3 regions of the Pseudomonas edaphica genome follow, and region 3 is predicted to be linked to each of the others. Evidence: predicted binding sites of a transcription regulator. Region 3 holds the regulator's gene; each other region holds the start of a gene.

Region 1 (4,470 bases), 170 kb from region 3:
CCGCCGAACCCGGCGCCGAAACTGCTCGAATGCTGGCGCGAGGTGTATGCCGAGGTGCGACGTCATGTCGCTGGGACGCTGGCGGTTGGCGGCAAGTCCATGGGTGGGCGCATGGCCAGTTTGTTGGCCGATGATCTGGGGGCTGACGCGCTGGTGTGTTTGGGTTATCCGTTTTATGCGGTGGGCAAGCCGGAAAAACCTCGAGTCGAACATCTGGCCGGGTTGAAGACGCCGACGTTGATTGTGCAGGGTGAGCGCGATGCGCTGGGTAATCGGGCGGCGGTGGAAGGGTATGCGTTATCGCCGAGCATCGAAGTGATGTGGCTGGTGGCGGGGGATCATGATTTGAAGCCGTTGAAGGCTTCGGGGTTTGGTCATGAGCAGCATTTGGAGGCGGCTGCGGTGAAGGTGGCTGGGTTTTTGGGCGCCTGTTAGGGCCCCATCGCAGGCAAGCCAGCTCCCACATTTTGAATTGTGAATACCTTCAAATGTGGGAGCTGGCTTGCCTGCGATAGCGATTTACCGGTTAAAACGCTCTACCAGCGAATACTGGGTATTGGCGGTGTGCGTCAGCTCCTCACTCAATTGCGCCGAGTTCATCGCCTGTTCCGAGGTCTGGTCCGCCAACAGCGCAATCGTGCTGATGTTACGGCTGATCTCTTCGGCTACTGCGCTTTGCTCTTCGGTCGCGGCTGCAATCTGCGTCGTCATGTCGGTGATATTGGCCACCGCCTCACTGATGCCCACCAACGCCTGATCCGCCTCCATCACCCGCGCCACACCTTCTTCGGCCTGGCGATGCCCGGCGTCCATGGTTTGCACGGCCGCCGCTGCGGTGTGTTGCAGCTTGGCGATCAGCGTATGGATCTGCCCGGTGGACTCCGCAGTGCGCTGCGCCAGTTGGCGAACTTCGTCAGCCACCACCGCAAAACCTCGGCCCATCTCACCGGCGCGGGCCGCTTCGATGGCTGCGTTCAGTGCCAGCAGGTTGGTCTGGTCGGCAATGCCTTTGATCACATCGACCACACCGCCGATTTCATCGCTGTCCTTGGCCAGTTGGGTGACGGTCACACCCGTCTCGCCCACGGCCACCGACAGACGCTGGATCGCCTCGCGGGTTTCCCCGGCGATATCGCGGCCGCGACCGGTCAGGCGATTGGCTTCCTGAGTGGCGTCCGCCGTGCGCTGTACATGGCTGGCGACTTCCTGAGTGGTCGCTGCCATCTGGTTGACCGCCGTGGCTACTTGTTCGGTCTCTACACGCTGGCGTTCCAGGCCGCTGGAGCTGTTATGCGCCAGGGTGTTGGACCGCGCAGCTTGGTCGTTCAGGTGTTCAGCCGTGTCTTGCAAGCGTGTAAGACAGGTCTTCAGCCGCGCTTCCTGGCTGAGAATCGACATCTCCAGCCGCGCCTGCGCGCCTCGGCTGTCGGTGTACATCTGCGCGATCAACGGGTCGGAGGTGGTCTGCTCGGCCAAACGCAGCAAACGCTTGAGGCCGCGCTGCTGCCAGCTCAGCCCCAATAGACCCAGTGGCACCGACAAGCCTGCCGCCAGGGCAAAACCCCAGTGGGAATTGAGCGATGCACCGATCATGAAACTCAGCTGGCTGACCAGGATAAACGGCAGCCAGTCCTGCAACACCGGCAGCCACTTGTCGCGCTGCGGCACGGCGGACTTGCCCTGGTTGATGCGTTGATAGAGCGCTTCGGCCCGGCGGATCTGCTCGGCGGTGGGCTTGATGCGCACCGATTCGTAGCCGATCACCTGGTTGCCGTCGAAGACTGGCGTCACATAGGCGTTAACCCAGTAGTGATCACCCGTCTTGCAGCGGTTCTTGACGATGCCCATCCATGGCAAGCCTTGTTTGAGCGTGGACCACATGTGCGCGAACACAGCCGACGGAACATCCGGGTGACGCACCAGGTTGTGCGGCGCTCGGACCAGTTCGTCGCGGGTGAACCCACTGATTTCGACGAAAGCGTCGTTGCAGTAGGTGATCACACCTTTGGCGTCTGTGGTGGAGATCAACCGTTGCTGAGCGGGGAAGGTACGTTCGCGCTGGGTAACGGGTTGGTTATTACGCATGGTTGTTCAATCCGCAAGGCTTTCAGGGGTTATCGGCGGTTGTGCGTATTTGTTGAGGGAAATTTCCGATGAACAGTGTAGTCGGGGCTACAGGCTGAAAACCGACAGCTGTTGCGAAGGCTCTAGATCAGGGCTGCGTGTTTTTACAAAGCCTTTTATGAATGTGTGTGGTGGTGTGGGGTTTTAAAAGTGACATGTTCTGGGCGCGCGGGCACTGCGGAATGATCAAAAAGGCTTCTGCGTGTAGGAATATTCCCTGTTTTTCTAGACATAAATGACCATTTAATTGAGAATGATCGGGTTATTCTGTAAGAAAAATACCATATTTCATCCCCCAGACGCTTCGGCGATTTGACTCTTCTATAGCTGAAAGACTCTACGTCACTTTGTATTCGAATCTGCCGCATCGGAGGGGGCGAGAGCGGCAGTCGAAATGAGGTGGCAGTACGTAAAGGAGTACAATGTGACACTTGTTCCAGTCATTATCTGCGGCGGTGCAGGCAGCCGCCTGTGGCCTGTCTCACGTTCAGCACATCCTAAGCCGTTTATCGAACTGCCGGACGGCGGCAATCTGATTCGCAAAACCTACGGCCGGGCGTTGGCTCTTGGTGCGGTCAGCGAAGTACTGACAATCACTAATCGTGACCTCTATTTCAAAACGCTCGACGAATACGGCGCGCAAGCCCCCCAATTCACGAATCTCAGTTTTGTTCTTGAGCCGTTCGGGCGTAATACCGCCGCCGCCGTTGCCTTGGCAGCTCAAGAAGTTGCTCGGACTCATGGGCCTGATGCCATCATGCTGGTGCTGCCCGCTGATCACTTGATCGATAATCAAGCGGCGTTCGCAGAAGCGGTTGCGGCTGCGACCGAGCTGGCCAAAGCTGGTTTGCTGGTGACTTTCGGCGTCAAGCCGGAGTACCCGGAAACCGGTTACGGCTATATCCAAAAAGACAACGACAGCCCGGTTGGCAGCGGTTTCAAGGTCAAGCGTTTTGTTGAGAAGCCGGACCTGGAAACAGCTCAAGGCTATTTGGCGTCAGGCGAGTATTTCTGGAATTCCGGCATGTTCTGTTTCCGCGCCGGCACGTTGATCGAAGAAATGGCGTTGTGCGCACCGGATGTGTCCAGTGCCGTTGACCTGTGCCTGGCCGGTTCCGGCACGATGACAGGTAGCAGCCATCGCAGCCTGCACCTGGAGCCTGAAAGTTTTGCCAAGGTTCCCGATATTTCCATCGACTTCGCCCTGATGGAGCGCTCCAGCAAAGTCGCCACTGTCCCATGCGACATTGGCTGGAGTGATATCGGTTCCTGGAACGCCATGAGCGAGTTGTCGCCGGCAGATGAGCAGGGCAACCGCGTTGAAGGCGAGGCGATTTTTCACGGCGCCAACAACAACTATGTGCGTAGCCCGCGTCGCTTGACCGCCTTGGTTGGGGTTGAGGATCTGATCATCGTCGATACGCCGGATGCTCTGCTGGTCGCCCATAAAGATCATGCACAAGACATCAAAGCGATCACGGCTCAGTTGAAGAAAAATGGTCATGGCGCACACCTTGATCACACTACGGTCCGTCGCCCATGGGGCGCTTACACGACCTTGGAAGAAGATCAGCGCTTCAAAATCAAACGAATCGTGGTTAAGCCTCAGGCATCGCTTTCGCTGCAAATGCACCATCATCGCAGTGAGCACTGGATTGTAGTGAGCGGCATGGCGCGCGTGGTTAACAACGATCGCGAGTTTTTGCTCAACACAAATGAATCAACCTTCATTCCCGCTGGTCATACACACCGCCTGGAGAACCCAGGGGTTATCGATCTGGTGTTGATTGAGGTGCAGAGTGGCGATTATTTGGGTGAGGACGATATCGTTCGGTTTGAAGATATCTACGGTCGGGTCGCTGGCTGAGCAGACGCCGGAAGAGATACGGCTGGTGGTTGGTGAGTTGCACTCCTAATGCTTGAAGCATGAGGGTGCGGAGCCGGTGATAGGTGTTGCAGCAGTTCAGGCGTACGCTTGACCTTTTTTTCAGGAGTCAGTGATGTTGGGGTTGTTTAGAAGCCTTTGGGAATACCGTGGCTTCGTCTGGTCGTCCATTCGTAATGAATTCGTTGCCCGTTTTGCCCGGAGTCGATTGGGTGGGTTGTGGATGATTATTAACCCGCTGGCGCAGGTTGCGATTTATGCGCTGGTGCTCTCCAACGTGCTGGCGGCGAAGTTGCCGGGTATTGATAATAAATATGCCTATGCGCTTTATCTGATGGCCGGCGTTCTGGCCTGGAGCCTGTTTTCTGAAATCATCGGTCGTTGCCTGACGCTATTCATCGATCAGGGAAACCTGATGAAGAAAATGCGCTTTCCGCGCATCACCTTGCCGGTGATTACGG
Region 2 (4,470 bases), 430 kb from region 3:
GACCCGCAGCAACCCGCGGATGAACCGGCTTTTGAAGGGCCGCCGGAGCCTCTGGGGCCTGACGAGCATCCCCACGATTTGAGCAGGGCACGCCCCTGAAAGCAAAAACGGGCAGATCCCATCAGGATCTGCCCGTTTTTATTGATACGGCCTTTAAGGCTTAAAGGTCGTCGTCTTTGTCAAAGCGCCGCGCTTCACGCTGCAACTGATACACAAAACGTTCAACCTGGCGCTGAACCAAGCCGCTCATGTTATGGAAGCGAACGCCGGCGAAGGTGGTGTTGATCTTGTCTTCGACGTGCAGGTAACGCAGCTCCACCGAGGTGGTCATGCTGCCAAAGGGCAGGGCGGCGATAAAGCGGTCATAGACCTGGCCCAGCTGCAGGCGATCGGAAATGTCGCCTTCAAAACGCAGCTTGCAGCCGGTGGCGGAGATGTCCAGCAGTTTGCCGCTGATCGGTGCCTTGAGCTTTTCGCCACCCAGCTCGATGCTTACCAGTTGGGCCAGTTTCAACGCTGCCCGAAAGGCATTGCGACGTTGATGGTAGACCACCTCGTCGGGCATGCTGCCGGTGTAGATGCGGTGGCCGCCTTTTTCACTGATGGTCAGTGTGCCGTTGCTTTCCCAGGCGACACGCACACCGTCATGGAAGCCTTCAATGCGGAACGGTTCGCCGTTCTCAAGGTAGCGTTCACCGTCGCGGGGGATCATTTCGTCCAGGGCGAGCGTTTTGCTGTCCCGATCTATATCCACCAGATAGCTTTGGAACCGCTGGCTGCGTTCATGGAAAGTGATAATCAGCGGGTCATGGCTTTCTTGCAGCATTCGCAACGTGCTGGCGATTTCCAGAGGCGTGGTGAGCACCTTGGGTGGCTGCGGAGCATCTTCCGCATTAAGGGCGTTGAACACGGTTCTTCCATCTCCAGGCAAAATACGACTACACGCAAGAACCGGCATTTTGCCAGCATGTAGCGCGCCTTGGATAGGGCGCGCTGTAAACCGGTGTCAGGCTTGGCTGCGGGTGCTTGGCTTGACCAGGCGCGAGGTCGACCCTTGGGCGTTGTACAGCGCCGGAGGCTCTCCGCCGTGGAGTATGCGCAACTGGTTGGCGGTCGTAGCCTGCTGCAGCTGGATCGACTGGCCGTTGAGCAGGTTGGCTTCCTGGCACTGGGCCAGCAATTGATTGAGTGCGGTGCTCTGCGCCAGCAACTGATCGCCTACCGAGGAGTGGCTGGCCAGTTGTGCCAGGCCATCATGATCAGCCGGCAGGCCGAGGCTGATCAGAATTTCGCTGCGCTTCTTGCCATGCTGCTCCAGCAGCACGATCAGCGACTGTTTGCGCGCCAGGATTTCCTCCAGCAAGCGCATGTCCCGGCCATAGAGGGCCAGGGATTCTTCTTTGAGCAGCTCGAGCAGAAGTTGCGTCGGCGCCAGATCATCAATGATCAGTTCAAGCAAATGTTCGTCGTGGTGCATGGCTGGCCTTGGGTTTTAAGCGTCCACAAGCCCTGCGCAGGCCTTTGCCTAGCGCTCGGCTTCGAAGTTAAGCAGCTTGCTGGCGACACGGTTGCTGTCGACTTTATAGCTGCCATCAGCGATTGCCTGTTTCAATTCGGCCACACGGGCTTTATTGACAACGGGTTGATCGCGCAGCGAGTCAGTGACCTTCTGCAACTGTTGAGCCTCATTGCTCAGGTGTACCGATTCCCCGCTCTGGCTGGCGCTGGCCTGTTCTGCCTTGGCGGCAGGTGCTGGCTGGGACTTGGCTTCTACGCCGTCCTTTGCCCCGCTGGTGCGCGTATTGCCCGGCAAAGCCTGGGTGTTATTTAAACGACTGAAATCAATGACCATGTTAAAAAAACCTCTGGGTATTTGGACGCTTGCCATGTTTTCGGCCATACCCGGACAAACTTTAGGCTCGTTTGACAATAAACCTGTACAGGTCGACATCCCACGCACAGTGTAGGAAAACCTGGCGTTTCACACCAGTGATCTCACAGCGGTGATCTTCTATAGCGCCACCTCAACCTGGCCCGGCGCGGTCACCTGCGCCTTGATCACACGGTTGGAATTGAGGTTCTTGACCCGGATCTGCTCGCTCATCCCGCCGTTGGACAGCGCCTCCCCCGGCATTTTTACCATCAGCCCGCCGCTGCTGGCGGAAATCACCACCTGGTCGCCCTTGCGAATCACTTCAGCCTGTTCCAGATGTACTAGCGTGATGACCTGGTCGGTAACCATTGGTCGGGTCAGTTTCTGCCCGATCGCTTGGTCCACAGCGGTGAGGTAACCCTGGTTGATCAGGCTGATGTCGCGTTCACGCAGGGCCACGTCTTCAAAACCAATGATGCCGGTGCGTTTGAGCGGGCGTGTGACCACAACCACATCGCGGAACAGTTTGACCTGCGCCGGCACAAACACGGTCCAGGGTGAGGCGCCCTCGCAGCGCACTTTTACCGTCACGCGGCCGATGGGCTGGGCCGGGCTTTCGAGGCTGGCCGTCAATTCCTTGTCGCACATGGGCATGCGCAGGCGCGGGTCCAGTTGGTTGACCTGGATTTCGTAACGCCCCGGCGTTTGGGTGGTCGCCAGATAATCTTCTACAGTGAACTCAAGAAAGCCTTGGGTGACGCCGATAAGGAGATCAGGCAAGGTGACATTATCTGCGCGAGCCGTGGTGCCCGAGCCCAAGGCAAACAAAGCCATCGTTGCGCAGAGCAATCTGCGATACCGTGGGATGCGTCGGAAAACTGTCGTTTTAAGGTTCATAGACCAATAAATAGCAAAGCCCGTGCCGTTTAGTGTTGGGTGAGCGTCGTTGCCCTTGTAGGTATAGCCAAAGGTTTTAGCGTAGGAGTCAAGGCATGGCAGGAGTAATGGACTCAGTAAACCAGCGCACACAGCTGGTAGGGCAGAATCGCCTGGAACTGTTGCTTTTCCGCCTGGACGGCAAGCAGCTGTACGGCATCAATGTGTTTAAAGTGCGGGAAGTGCTGCAGTGCCCCAAGCTGACCATATTGCCCAAATCCAGCCCGGTGGTCTGCGGCGTAGCGAATATCCGAGGCGCGACCATCCCGATTCTCGACCTGGCCATGGCCACCGGTTCCTCGGGGTTGCAGGACCGCGAAAGCCCCTTTGTGATCATCACCGAATACAACACCAAGACCCAGGGTTTCCTGGTGCGCTCGGTGGAGCGCATCGTCAACATGAACTGGGAGGAGATCCATCCGCCGCCCAAGGGCACCGGGCGCGATCACTACCTCACGGCGGTGACGCGGGTCGACAACCAGTTGGTCGAAATCATCGACGTGGAAAAGATCCTCGCCGAAGTCGCACCCACCTCGGAAACCATTTCGGTTGGCGTGGTAGACGCCGAAACCGCGCACAAGGCAGTGTCACTGCGTGTGCTGACGGTGGATGACTCCTCGGTGGCGCGCAAGCAAGTCAGCCGCTGCCTGCAAACGGTCGGCGTGGAAGTGGTGGCCTTGAACGATGGTCGCCAAGCCCTGGATTACCTGCGCAAGCTGGTGGACGAAGGCAAGAAGCCGGAAGAAGAGTTCCTGATGATGATCTCCGACATTGAAATGCCGGAAATGGACGGCTATACCCTCACGGCCGAGATACGTAACGATCCACGCATGCAAAAATTGCATATCATCCTGCATACTTCCTTGTCGGGCGTATTCAATCAGGCGATGGTCAAGAAGGTCGGTGCTGATGACTTCCTGGCCAAATTCCGCCCTGATGACCTGGCATCCCGGGTAGTCGACCGGATCAAGGCAGCAGATCACGGCTAGGGGGATTTCCTCCTGGCGGTCACACGATTTAAGAGGCGGTATCATTGTCTACGGGTAATTTGGATTTCGAACAGTTCCGGGTCTTCCTGGAAAAAGCCTGTGGCATATTGCTCGGTGAAAACAAGCAGTACCTGGTATCCAGCCGTCTCAATAAACTGATGGAGCAGCAGGGCATCAAGTCGCTGGGCGAGTTGGTCCAGCGCATCCAGGGCCAGCCGCGCAGTGGGCTTAAGGAAATGGTGGTAGATGCCATGACCACCAACGAAACCTTGTGGTTTCGTGATACCTACCCCTTTGAGGTGCTCAAGAACAAAGTGCTGCCGGAGGCCATCAAGGCCAGCCCGGGCCAGCGCCTGCGCATCTGGTCGGCTGCCTGTTCGTCTGGGCAGGAGCCGTACTCGATCTCGATGTCCATCGATGAGTTCGAGCGTACGAACATGGGCCAATTGAAGGCCGGTGCGCAAATTGTCGCCACCGACCTGTCCGGCACCATGCTCACCAACTGCAAGACCGGCGAGTACGACAGCCTGGCCCTGGGCCGCGGTTTGTCCCAGGAACGCTTGCAACGTTTCTTCGACCCCAAAGGGGCAGGACGCTGGGCGGTCAAGGCGCCGATCAAGAGCCGGGTGGAATTTCGCTCGTTCAACCTGCTCGACAGCTATGCCAGCCTGG
Region 3 (4,470 bases):
TGTCGTCCAGGCGCGCGGTATCAACCCGCACGGTGGTTTCGGCTTCACTGGCAGGCTTTTCGGCTACCGGCGCCGCTGCGGCACGCGCAGGTGCGGCAGCCGGTGCCGGTGCGGGCTTGGCAGCCACAGGCGCGGCGGCTTTGGCTGGCGCAGGTTTGGCAGCCACAGGCGTTGCAGTCGCTGCTGCGGCCGGGGCCACTTCAGAGAACTTGCCTTTGCCATGCAACTCGTCGAGCAGCGCTTCGAATTCGTGATCGGAGATCAGGCCGTCAGCGGCAGGCTCAACGCTGGCAGGCGCAGCGCTGGCGGCAGGTGCGGCTGCGATGGCGGCGACTTCCGGCAAGGCTTCGGCAGCAAACGTGCCCTTGCCATGCAATTGGTCGAGCAGTGCTTCGAATTCGTCGTCGGTAATGTCGGTGGCGCTTGTAGATGTGGCAGACGCAGCAGGCGCTGCCGACTCAGCAGCAGGTGCCACGGCGTCCGGCGCAAACTGGCCTTTACCGTGCAACTGGTCGAGCAGGGATTCGAATTCTGCGTCGGTAATGTCTTCGCTGGTCGGCACGGCAGGCGCAGCCACCGCTTGCGGTGCTTCAGCTTCGGCTTTCACCGCGCTCAGGGAGTTGAGCAGCTGTTCGAACTCGCTGTCGGTCACATCCGGCTCGGCTTCAACCTCAGGCTCAGGCGCGGCGACCGGCGCAACCGAGGTATCGGCAGGTTCGGCCAGGCGTGCCAGCGCAGCCAGCAGCTCCGGCGTGGCGGCCGTGATCGGCGCACGCTCGCGCACCTCGCTGAACATGCCGTTGACCGCATCCAATGCTTCGAGAATCACGTCCATCAGTTCCGAGTCGACGTGACGCTCACCCTTGCGCAGGATGTCGAACACGTTCTCGGCGATGTGACAGCACTCCACCAGCTCATGGAGCTGGAGGAAGCCGGCGCCCCCTTTTACAGTGTGAAAACCGCGAAAAATTGCATTGAGCAGGTTCGCATCATCCGGTCGGCTTTCCAGCTCGACCAGTTGTTCGGACAGTTGCTCTAAAATTTCGCCGGCCTCTACAAGGAAATCCTGAAGGATTTCTTCATCGGCGCCGAAGCTCATGTGGGTGCTCCTTAGAAGCCTAAACTGGATAACAGGTCATCTACGTCATCCTGACCTGACACAACGTCTTCACGTTTATCGGCATGAATCTGCGGACCTTCACCCTTGGCGAGATGTTTTTGTGGATCTTTTTCCGAGAGGATCGCTGCGCGGTCATGTTCGATGCCGGCAAAACGGTCGACCTGGCCGGCCATCAGCACCAATTTGAGCAAGTTGCTTTCCACTTCGGTGACCAGTTGGGTCACGCGCTTGATCACTTGACCGGTGAGGTCCTGGTAATCCTGGGCCAGCAGAATGTCATTGAGGTTGCTGGCCACCGTGCGGTTTTCCTGTTCGGTGCGCGACAGAAAAGCCTCGACCCGACGCGCCAACTCACGAAACTCCTCAGCCCCCACTTCCCGGCGCATGAAGCGGCCCCAGTCAACGCTGAGCGCCTGAGCTTCGGTGGCCATGCCATTGACCAAGGGCGTGGCGTTTTCCACCAGGTCCATGGTGCGGTTGGCCGCCGCCTCAGTCAGCCGGACCACATAGGACAGGCGTTCGGTGGCATCGGTGATCTGCGAGATTTCTTCGGCCTGGGGCATGTGCGGGTCAATCTGAAAATTGACGATTGCACTGTGCAGCTCGCGTGTGAGCTTGCCCACTTCCTGATACAGGCCGCGGTCACGGGTCTGGTTAAGCTCATGGATCAACTGCACCGCGTCGCCGAACTGGCCTTTTTCAAGGCTGTCGACCAACTGGTGAGCATGCTTTTTCAGGGTCGATTCAAAATCGCCCTGTGACGTTTCTTTATGCTCCATAGCTCCCCCGTGGTGACATCAGCCGTGGATGCGTTCGAAGATTTTTTCGATCTTCTCTTTCAAGGCCAATGCAGTGAATGGCTTGACCACGTAACCGTTAACCCCGGCCTGGGCGGCTTCGATGATCTGTTCACGCTTGGCTTCGGCGGTCACCATCAACACAGGCAAGCTGCGCAGTTTTTCATCGGCGCGCACGTGACGCAGCAAGTCGATACCGGTCATGCCCGGCATGTTCCAGTCGGTTACCAGAAAGTCGATGCTCCCGCTGTTGAGGATCGGAATCGCCGTCAGGCCGTCATCCGCCTCGACCGTGTTGGTGAACCCAAGGTCACGCAACAGGTTTTTTATGATCCGCCGCATCGTTGAGAAGTCATCAACGATGAGGATTTTCATGTTCTTGTCCAATTCGACCTCCAAGCAGTCTTAAACGCGCCCAGCACCTGGACGCGCCATTTCAATCAACAGGCGTTACACAAAAAGGACTGCCCAGGGCACCACGGCACGAACCCGCAAAAGCGTAGAGCCTTTGCGGTAGCGTCTGCAGTGTCCCCACACTGCCTGTCAGCGCGCGCGCCACTCTCCCAATCGCCCCCGCAAGCGGGCGGCGCACTGGCTATGCAGCTGGCTGACACGCGATTCGCTGACCCCCAGGACCTCACCGATTTCCTTGAGGTTCAGCTCTTCGTCGTAGTACAGCGCCAACACCAGTCGCTCACGCTCCGGCAAATTGGCAATCGCCTCCGCCAACGCGCTCTGGAAACGTTCGTCTTCCAGGTCGCGCGACGGTTCCAGATGTGCACTCGCGCCGTCCTCGTGCAGCCCTTCGTGTTCGCCGTCCTGCAAAAGGTCGTCGAAACTGAACAGGCGGCTGCCCAAGGTATCGTTCAAAATCCCGTAGTAATCGTCGAGACTCAATTGGAGTTCGGCCGCAACTTCATGATCTTTAGCGTCACGACCGGTTTTTGCTTCAATTGCACGAATTGCGTCACTGACCATACGCGTATTGCGATGTACCGAACGCGGCGCCCAATCCCCTTTACGCACTTCATCGAGCATCGCACCGCGTATGCGAATACCCGCATACGTCTCGAAACTCGCGCCCTTGCTCGCGTCGTATTTGGTCGACACTTCGAGCAGGCCGATCATGCCGGCCTGGATCAAGTCCTCAACCTGCACACTGGCAGGCAGGCGTGCCAGCAAGTGATAGGCAATGCGCTTGACCAAGGGCGCATAGCGCTCGATCAGTTCGCCCTGACTGTCACGTGCCGACTTTTTGTAAAGGTTGTAGCCGCTGGATGTCATAGCACAGGTCCCGCGCTCGTCTGATGCACCAATCGCTCGACGAAAAACTCCAGATGCCCCCGAGGGTTGGCAGGCAACGGCCAAGTATCGACCTTCTGAGCAATAGCCTTGAACGCCAATGCGCACTTCGAACGAGGGAACGCTTCATAGACTGCACGCTGCTTTTGCACAGCCTTGCGCACACACTCGTCATAAGGAACTGCGCCCACGTATTGTAAGGCGACATCGAGGAAGCGATCCGTGACCTTGGTCAACTTGGCAAACAGATTTCGCCCTTCCTGCGGGCTTTGGGCCATGTTGGCCAGCACGCGGAAGCGGTTCATGCCGTAGTCACGGTTAAGCAGTTTGATCAGGGCATAGGCGTCGGTGATCGACGTGGGTTCGTCGCACACCACCAGCAGCACTTCCTGGGCTGCGCGCACGAAGCTGACCACGGACTCGCCGATCCCGGCGGCGGTGTCGATCACCAGCACATCGAGGTTGTCGCCGATGTCGCTGAACGCCTGAATCAGGCCGGCATGCTGCGCCGGGCTCAGGTGCACCATGCTCTGGGTGCCTGAGGCAGCCGGCACGATGCGAATGCCACCGGGGCCTTGCAGCAGCACATCGCGCAGCTCACAACGGCCTTCGATCACATCGGCAAGGGTGTGTTTGGGTGTCAGCCCCAGCAGAACGTCCACGTTCGCCAGGCCCAGGTCAGCATCCAGCAGCATGACGCGACGGCCAAGCTCTGCCAGGGCCAGGGACAAATTCACTGACACGTTAGTTTTCCCGACGCCACCTTTGCCGCCGGTCACCGCGATCACCTGTACGGGATGCATGCTGCCCATTTTATTTCTTTACCTTGTCTTGCTTAGACGCAGGCTACATGGCTTGGCCGCGTGAATCGCTTGCAGACCATCGATGTAGATACATTTCACGGTGTTCATCCTGCCTCACCCCACCCGCTTAGCCGGGTTGTGGTAAAGGTCGGCGAACATATCGGCCATCGCTTCCTCGCTAGGCTCTTCTTGCATTTGCACGCTGACAGCACGGCTGACCAACTGATGACGGCGCGGCAGATGCAAATCATCCGGGATCCGCGGCCCGTCGGTCAGGTAGGCAACCGGTAACTCATGACTGATCGCCAGGCTCAACACCTCGCCCAGGCTCGCGGTTTCGTCGAGCTTGGTGAGAATGCAACCGGCCAGGCCACAGCGTTTGTAGCTGTGGTAGGCAGCGGTAAGAACCTGTTTCTGGCTGGTGGTTGCAAGCACCAGGTAATTTTTC

The links. Region 3 encodes FliA, which starts transcription of late flagellar genes. Its sites were predicted from a motif close to CTAAAGTTTNNNNNNNNNNNGCCGNTAA; they were not measured.
Region 1: ACQY47_RS22960 (methyl-accepting chemotaxis protein) is a predicted target of FliA. The motif match lies at 2,115-2,142, and genes of this name have one in related genera.
Region 2: flgM (flagellar biosynthesis anti-sigma factor FlgM) is a predicted target of FliA. The motif match lies at 1,890-1,917, and genes of this name have one in related genera.

Annotation. Positions count from the first base shown of each region.
Region 1 is NZ_OZ255725.1:5,013,549-5,018,018, forward strand. Features, by position in the region: gene ACQY47_RS22955 (alpha/beta family hydrolase) at 1-435, shown strand, start outside; gene ACQY47_RS22960 (methyl-accepting chemotaxis protein) at 520-2,085, opposite strand; gene ACQY47_RS22965 (mannose-1-phosphate guanylyltransferase/mannose-6-phosphate isomerase) at 2,549-3,991, shown strand; gene ACQY47_RS22970 (ABC transporter permease) at 4,125-4,470, shown strand, end outside.
Region 2 is NZ_OZ255725.1:4,755,095-4,759,564, forward strand. Features, by position in the region: gene ACQY47_RS21660 (MFS transporter) at 1-99, shown strand, start outside; gene ACQY47_RS21665 (flagellar brake protein) at 161-910, opposite strand; gene ACQY47_RS21670 (flagella synthesis protein FlgN) at 1,007-1,477, opposite strand; gene flgM (flagellar biosynthesis anti-sigma factor FlgM) at 1,526-1,852, opposite strand; gene flgA (flagellar basal body P-ring formation chaperone FlgA) at 2,012-2,770, opposite strand; gene ACQY47_RS21685 (chemotaxis protein CheV) at 2,866-3,798, shown strand; gene cheR (protein-glutamate O-methyltransferase CheR) at 3,843-4,470, shown strand, end outside.
Region 3 is NZ_OZ255725.1:5,185,108-5,189,577, reverse strand. Features, by position in the region: gene ACQY47_RS23715 (chemotaxis protein CheA) at 1-1,099, opposite strand, end outside; gene ACQY47_RS23710 (protein phosphatase CheZ) at 1,111-1,899, opposite strand; gene ACQY47_RS23705 (chemotaxis response regulator CheY) at 1,918-2,292, opposite strand; gene fliA (RNA polymerase sigma factor FliA) at 2,461-3,201, opposite strand; gene fleN (flagellar synthesis regulator FleN) at 3,198-4,031, opposite strand; gene flhF (flagellar biosynthesis protein FlhF) at 4,137-4,470, opposite strand, start outside.